Regions from separate parts of the Silvibacterium sp. genome, predicted to be linked through region 2. Evidence: riboswitches for the same ligand, from Rfam matches in the RefSeq annotation. Region 2 holds a riboswitch; the other holds the start of a gene.
The links. Region 2 has a riboswitch for cobalamin ahead of QM649_RS07480 (TonB-dependent receptor). Riboswitches for the same ligand answer to the same signal wherever they lie in the genome.
Positions count from the first base shown of each region.

Region 1: it holds a riboswitch for cobalamin, as region 2 does, so the genes downstream of both, QM649_RS00530 (ribonucleoside-diphosphate reductase subunit alpha) here and QM649_RS07480 (TonB-dependent receptor) in region 2, are expected to answer to the same signal.

Region 1 covers NZ_JASGFD010000001.1:149,069-152,478, forward strand. The annotation lists gene QM649_RS00530 (ribonucleoside-diphosphate reductase subunit alpha) at 1-1,478, opposite strand, end outside; cobalamin riboswitch at 1,582-1,778, opposite strand; gene QM649_RS00535 (alpha/beta hydrolase-fold protein) at 1,883-3,410, opposite strand, start outside.
Region 2 covers NZ_JASGFD010000015.1:14,455-17,864, forward strand. The annotation lists gene QM649_RS07470 (phosphocholine-specific phospholipase C) at 1-118, opposite strand, end outside; cobalamin riboswitch at 229-398, shown strand; gene cobU (bifunctional adenosylcobinamide kinase/adenosylcobinamide-phosphate guanylyltransferase) at 529-1,074, shown strand; cobalamin riboswitch at 1,134-1,310, shown strand; gene QM649_RS07480 (TonB-dependent receptor) at 1,322-3,410, shown strand, end outside.

The DNA.
Region 1 (3,410 bases), on a different contig from region 2:
TTCTCGAAATCGAAGCTCGGGCGTCCGTCGGCATCCCACGTCACGTGCCGGCCAAGGTTGATCGAGCCCAGGTTGCAGACCGCGGTCTGGTCGCTCGAAGTCACCTCGGTGATTTCGGTGCACAGGTTCGAGAGGTGCACCACGTTGCCCGCTTCGCCGGTCTGGTTGCACTTCAGGTTGGTTGCATCCTTAAAGGTCATCCAGCCATTGCCGGTCTCAGCCAGTGTGCGCATCATGCGCGCATACAGGTCGCGAGCCTTGATCTGACGGCGATAGAGCTGCGCCTCTTCGGCCTTCTCATAGGCAACCTTGAACTCGTTGCCGTAAAGGTCGGGCAGCTGCGGCACGTCCTTCGGATCGAAGAGCGACCACACGCCGTCGGATTCCACGCGCTCCATGAAGAGGTCGGGAATCCAGTTGGCGAGATTCAGATTGTGCGTACGGCGCGCCACGTCGCCGGTGTTGTCGCGCAGTTCGAGGAACGACTCGACATCCGCATGCCACGGCTCGAGGTACACGCAGCAGGCACCTTTGCGCTTGCCACCCTGGTTCACCGCGGCAACCGAGCTATCCAGCGTGCGCAGCCACGGCACAATGCCGTTCGAGAGGCCGTTGGTCGCGCGGATCAGCGAACCTTCTGAGCGCACACGATGGAACGCGAGACCGATGCCGCCCGAGAACTTCGACAGCAGCGCGACATTCTTATAGGTGTCGTAGATGCTGTTCAGCGAGTCCAGAGGCGAATCGTGCAGGTAGCACGACGACATCTGCGCGTGCTTGGTGCCCGAGTTGAAGAGCGTCGGCGAAGACGGTAGATAGTCGAGCGACGCAATCAGCTTGTAGAAGTTGATCGCCTCGTTCGGCGACTGCGCAAGGCCGCAGGCCACACGGAGGAAGAAGTGCTGCGGCGTCTCGATGATCCGGCGCGAAAGCGGATCACGGAGCAGGTAACGGTCATACACGGTGCGCAGGCCGAAGTATTCGAAGCGATCGGAGAACTCGTCGTCGATCGCGTCGTTCAGCTTGCGGGCATGCGTGTTCACAAAGTCGAATGCGGCCTTGCTGACCACGCCTTCCTGGTGCCCGTAGCTGATCGACTGCGAGAAGGAATACAGGTTGAAGCCCGAAACTTCCTTCATGATCGTCGCCAGCAGCAGACGCGCAGCCAGGCGCGAATACTGCGGCTCTTCCGCGATCAGCGAAGCCGCCGTGTCGATCGAAATCTTGTCCAGTTCCTGTGTGGTGGCGCCATCGTACAGGCCGCCGATCGTCTTCGAGGCCACGCGGATCGAATCCACATGCTGCAGGCCATGGGCGCAGCGCTGCACCGCACGCACAATCTTGTTTACGTCGACGGGCTCGAGCGATCCATTGCGCTTGCGCACATGCATCACTGCCGTCTCTTCAGGCACGGGGAAGCCCGGCGTCACGTCGGAGAGAGTCGTCTGTACAGGAATGCGATCGGAAGTTGCGGCCATCGGGAGAGTCTCCTTGGCCCCGGAAAGCACGCGAAGAAACAGCAACGGCCACTCCAGGCGGAGTAGCGCCAGTCACCATTGCCTCGCCTCACCCTCGGAGGCGCGAGCGAATATTTCCGTTGGCAGGTCTTCGGACTACGCAGGTTCAAGCCTACTCGCCAGACTTCCCGAGGTCCGATACAAGAGACCCAGTGTCCTCGTGGCTTTCGTACCTACTAACCGCTGCGGGGCAGTCCCGGATTCTCACCGGGTTCCCTTTTCATCCTCCGCTTGGGAGGAACCATCGGAATAACCACACTATAAGTTGAGTCGACCGGCGCAAACAAGGCCACCCATTGTGGATATTCTGCAAAACTTCGCAGAACCCCACAATGGGTGACCGGTTACCGCCTTTTGTTTACTGATTAATAACGCCAGCTCTTCACATCCACCCCCTCGGGCGCCGTCTTCAGCATGTGATCGACCATCAGCGGAAGCACCCGCTGCGGCCAGTCGGCGTTGTTTTCCTGCATCGAATACTCGGCCGGACCTCCGGTATAGCAGTGCGGCTCGCCCGGGCCGTACTGGAATTCGGCATCTGAATGCGGATTCCGGCTCGCAGCCAGCGATTTCTGCAGATCATGCACAGCGTTGTTCAGAAAATAGGTGTCGCCATCGCCCACCGCCAGGTGCAGCTTGCCCTCGAGCTTCGGTCCCAGCGTCGCCCAGTTTTTCTGCAAATAGGCGTTCAGGTCGTAGTGCTCGTGCCAATACTCGACTACCTGCTTGTCGATCTTTCCGGTCAGCGGATCGATCACCTGCGCCGGATAGCCATCCGGCCCGGCTGGCGAGAAGACCGCCTGCCAGATATTCCACTGCTCGGTCGAACGCCCATGCGTGCCCAGTACATACTCGAAGCGGAATTCGCCTTCGGCATTCGCGATGATCGAGCCATCCGGCTTGCGATCGGCCGCGATTGGAATCTCGCCGAAGTCGCCCTTGCGGAGAAAGGCATTCGCATCGTTATAGAGATCGATGTTCTGGTAGCCGTGGAAATCCACCGGATCGGGGCAGGCCGCCCAGGTTCCGTTATACAAATCCGGATAGAAGACCTGCGTCGCCAAAGCCTCCCAGCCGCCGGTCGACCCGCCGAAGGTCGCGCGCGCCCAGCCCTGCCCCAGACCGCGATACTTCTTCTCGATGAACGGAATCAGCTCTTCGTTGATCGCCGATCCGTATGGCCCGAGGTTCGCGGAATCCACCACGTACGAGTCGTCATAGTACGGATTCGCGTTCTGCACATAGATCATGATCACGCGCGGCAACCGGCCGGAGGTCCAGTCCTGGAAGAAGCGATAGCCGGCCGCGGCGCGGCGCGCAGCTCCCTTGTCCTTCCCGTCGGGCAGCTTCGTAATCCATGGCAGCGGGCCGAAGCCCGCATGGTAATGGTCCTGGTAGACAACCAGCGGATAGTGCGCGTCCGGATGCTCGTCGAAGCCGTCCGGCAACAGTACCCACGCGCCCACGTACACATCGCGTCCCCAGAATTTGCTCAGCTTTTCGCTGCGGAATCGCTCGTACTTCAGCCACTTCGCGCCGGGATCCTTCGCCGCCATCACCGCCGGATCCTGATCTGTGCCTGCAATCGGCGGGATCACCTTGTCGAGCGAAAGCTTCAGTACCGTCTTCGTCTTCGGGTCGAAGTGCACCTTCACTGGCGCGTCATAGGGATTGCCCGGCTTCTCGTCCCAGTGTTGGCCCTCGCCCTTGTCCGGCGGCAGCCATACCGTCTTGCCGCTGGCGAGGTGGAACTCCTCATACACGTTGAAGACGGCTTGCACCGTGTAGTCACCCGCATCCAGATCACTGAGCGATTTGCGCGGATAGCCGATCGTCGCCGCATCCACCACGATCGGCTTGGCCGGATCCTGATTCACCACGTCCACGCCGAAT
Region 2 (3,410 bases):
AGCCGGGCGCCGGTTCAATCGCGTATGCGCGCTGGATCGACTCCGGCGCAATGCCCGCCACGCCGGCCGCGCCGGTGGCCAGTGCCGCAAACTTCAAAAAGTCCCGTCGAGTATGCATACCTTTATCTATCGCACAGCCATGTTGGCGTTTTATGAAGCAGCCGCGTGAGGTTTCTCACAGGGGCGCGGCTCCATTTTCACAGAACGTTGATTTTCATTCAGCCGGGCGGTATCGTTCAAGCATCTGGTGTTCGGGAAGGCGGTGCGAATCCGCCACTACCCCGTAACTGTGAACGCGGAGAGGTCGGCAATTTGCGCCACTGGGCTTGGTCCTGGGAAGGCCGTTCGATCTTGGTGAGGCGTGAGTCAGGAGACCGGCCAGATGCCAGTCCGGGCTGATTCAACTTCGATGGGAGAGTTGAAGAGCATGAACGCGGGATCGCTTTCCTGGTCGCGTGGCAGCGGATCTATTGTCCATTCCCCCTATGCCTGTGCGCGTTCGCCGTTACGGACGCCGGAGAGCTTTGCATGCCTGCAAGCACACATGCGCGCGTAACCCTCGTTCTGGGCGGGGTGCGCAGCGGCAAGAGCCGCCATGCCCTGGAGATCGCCTTCAGGGCCGACCGCGTGACCTTTCTCGCGACCGCCGAGCGGCGCGAGGACGATGAGATGCGCCGCAAGATCGAGCGCCACCAGGCCGAGCGCCCGGCGCACTGGAAGACCATCGAAGAATCGCTGCATCTGGCTGAGGCGATCGCATCGGTCGAGGACTGCGACCTGCTGGTGGTCGACTGCCTGACCTTATATGCGGGCAAGCTGCTCGACGCCTACAGCGGTGACCCTGCATCGCAGATGCAGGCGGTCGCGGGTCTCTGCGATGCGCTGAAGGCAGCGCCCTGCCCGGTGGTGCTGGTCTCGAACGAGGTAGGCAGCGGCGTGGTTCCGGCCTTCGAGCTGGGGCGGCGCTATCGCGACCTGCTCGGCGAGATCAACCAGCGCGTCGCGGCCATCGCGGACCATGTTGTACTGATGGTCGCGGGGCTGCCGCTGGCGCTGAAGGGCACACTTTCTTAGCGTCCTGCATCGCGCGAGCCGATTGCGGCTCGTCTCGATGCAGGGAGTTCATTCACTCATAACCGAACGATCAGCAGGGTGTCGGGAAGCGCGGTGCAAATCCGCCACTACCCCGTAACTGTGAGCGCAGAGAGTGGTGCAGGCAGGTGGAACGCCACTGGAGCGATGCTCCGGGAAGGCAGCACGCACTTGAAGACGCGCGAGTCAGGAGACCGGCCCGGCTGTTGCACGAACCCGAGGGGGAAATATGTCTTTTTCTGTACGTCGATGGTCTGCCGTTGGTGGTGCCGCGCTTCTTCTTTTCCCGGTGTCGCAGCTTTCTGCGCAGAAGTCCGGTGATATTCACGGAACAGTAGTCGATCCTCTGGGCGCGGCCGTGGCCGATGCTTCCGTAAGTCTCGTCGAGAACGATCGCGTGGTCGCAAGCACGCGCAGCGACCGCAGCGGCGCTTATCACTTCGCCATCCCGGCCTCTGGCCGTTACAGTGTGCGCGCGGCCGCGCCATCCTTCCAGGCAGCCAGCAGCCAGACGGTGTATCTCACCGCATCCGAAGAAGACGAGCTGAACGTGACGCTGGCCACGCCCACGCTCACGCAGCAGGTCACCGTAACTTCGACCGGCTCGCCCACGCCCGAGGCGCAGACGGGCACCGCCGTCACGGTGATGCCCTCCGACGACTTCCGCTACGACACCGAGGTGCAGCAGCCGCTGCGCACGGTGCCAGGCCTGCAGATGACGCAGACCGGCGAGATGGGCGGCACCACCGCGCTCTACATCCGCGGCGGCGGGTCGGATGCAAACAAGGTGCTCATCGACGGCATCCCGGCCAACTCCATCGGCGGCGGCGTGGAGTTCGCGAACCTCGCAAGCACGGGCATTGCGTCCATCGAGGTGCTGCGTGAGCCCAACAGCGCGCTCTATGGATCGGATGCGCTGGCCGGTGTGGTGAGCATGACCACGCCGCGCGGCGCCACCGGACTGCCCTACTTCACCTACGATGGCGACGCGGGCAACTTCGGCACCTATCGCAACAACGTGACCGCTGGCGAGGCGTATAAGCACTTCGACGCGTACTCGGCCTTCGCGCGCATGGACACGGACAACAACATCCCCAACAGCGAATTCCACAACGCGACGTATGCGGGCAACTTCGGATGGACGCCGAACGCGGCGAACGATCTGCGCTTCACCGTGCGCCACGTGATCGTCTCCGCGGGCCAGCCGAATGCCATCGCGCTCTACGGGATTCCCGACGTCGGCCAGCAGAAAGAGCAGGACAACTACTACGGCGTGACCTGGAACAACCAGGCCACCGACAAGTGGCATAACATGCTGCGGTATGGCGGCCTGCGGCAGAACTCCGAATACAACGACTACGGCGCAACCGGCATTTACGATCCCGAGATCGGTTACTGGCTGGGCGCGCCCGAGACCATCACCGGCGCGAACGGCTACTCCGTGCACGGGCAGGCCATCTTCCAGTACAGCGACACCTACTCGCAGTACCTCTCGCCTTCGAGCCGCGACTTCGCCTATGTGCAGAGCGACTACAGCGTGACGCCGCACTTCCTCGCGCTCGGCGCCTTCAAGTACGAGCACGAATACGGCGCGGCCGGATATACCGGCGAGACCGCGAGCACCATCAGCCGCGACAACTATAGCTATACGTTGCAGCTCTCGGGCGATGTGCAGAACCGCCTCTTCTGGAACCTGGGCACGGGCCTGGAAGACAACGGACTCTTCGGCTTCGCGGCGACGCCACGCGCCTCGCTCGCCTACTACCTGGTGCGGCCTTCGGATCGCGGCTTCTTCAACGGCACCAAGCTGCACGGCAGCTTCGGCAAGGGCATCAAGGAGCCGAGCGTCTATGACCAGAGCAACTCGCTCTACGGGCTGCTCGCGCCGCTCACGGATGGCGCGCAGCTCATCTCCGAGTACCGCGTGACGCCGCTCGGCGCGGAGGATTCGCGCACCTATGACGCCGGTGTGGACCAGACGTTCCTCCGCGGCCGCGGCGTGCTTGGCCTCACCTATTTCCACAATGAGTTCACCAACGGTGTGGAATATGTGGATCAGGCCGGGCTCATCGAGCTGGGTGTTCCCGCCGCCGACCTGCCGACTTTCGAGTACGGCGGCGCGTACATCAACTCGCTGGCCTATCGTGCGCAGGGCGCGGAGATCGAGCTGCAGTATCAGCTCGGCTCGCATCTTTTCGCGCGCGGCGGTTATACCTACACCGATGCCGTGGTGCAGCACTCCTTCTCGAGCGATAACCTCTCGCCCAGCTACAACACCTCGTCGAACTTCAGCACCATTCCCATCGGCGCGGAGTCGC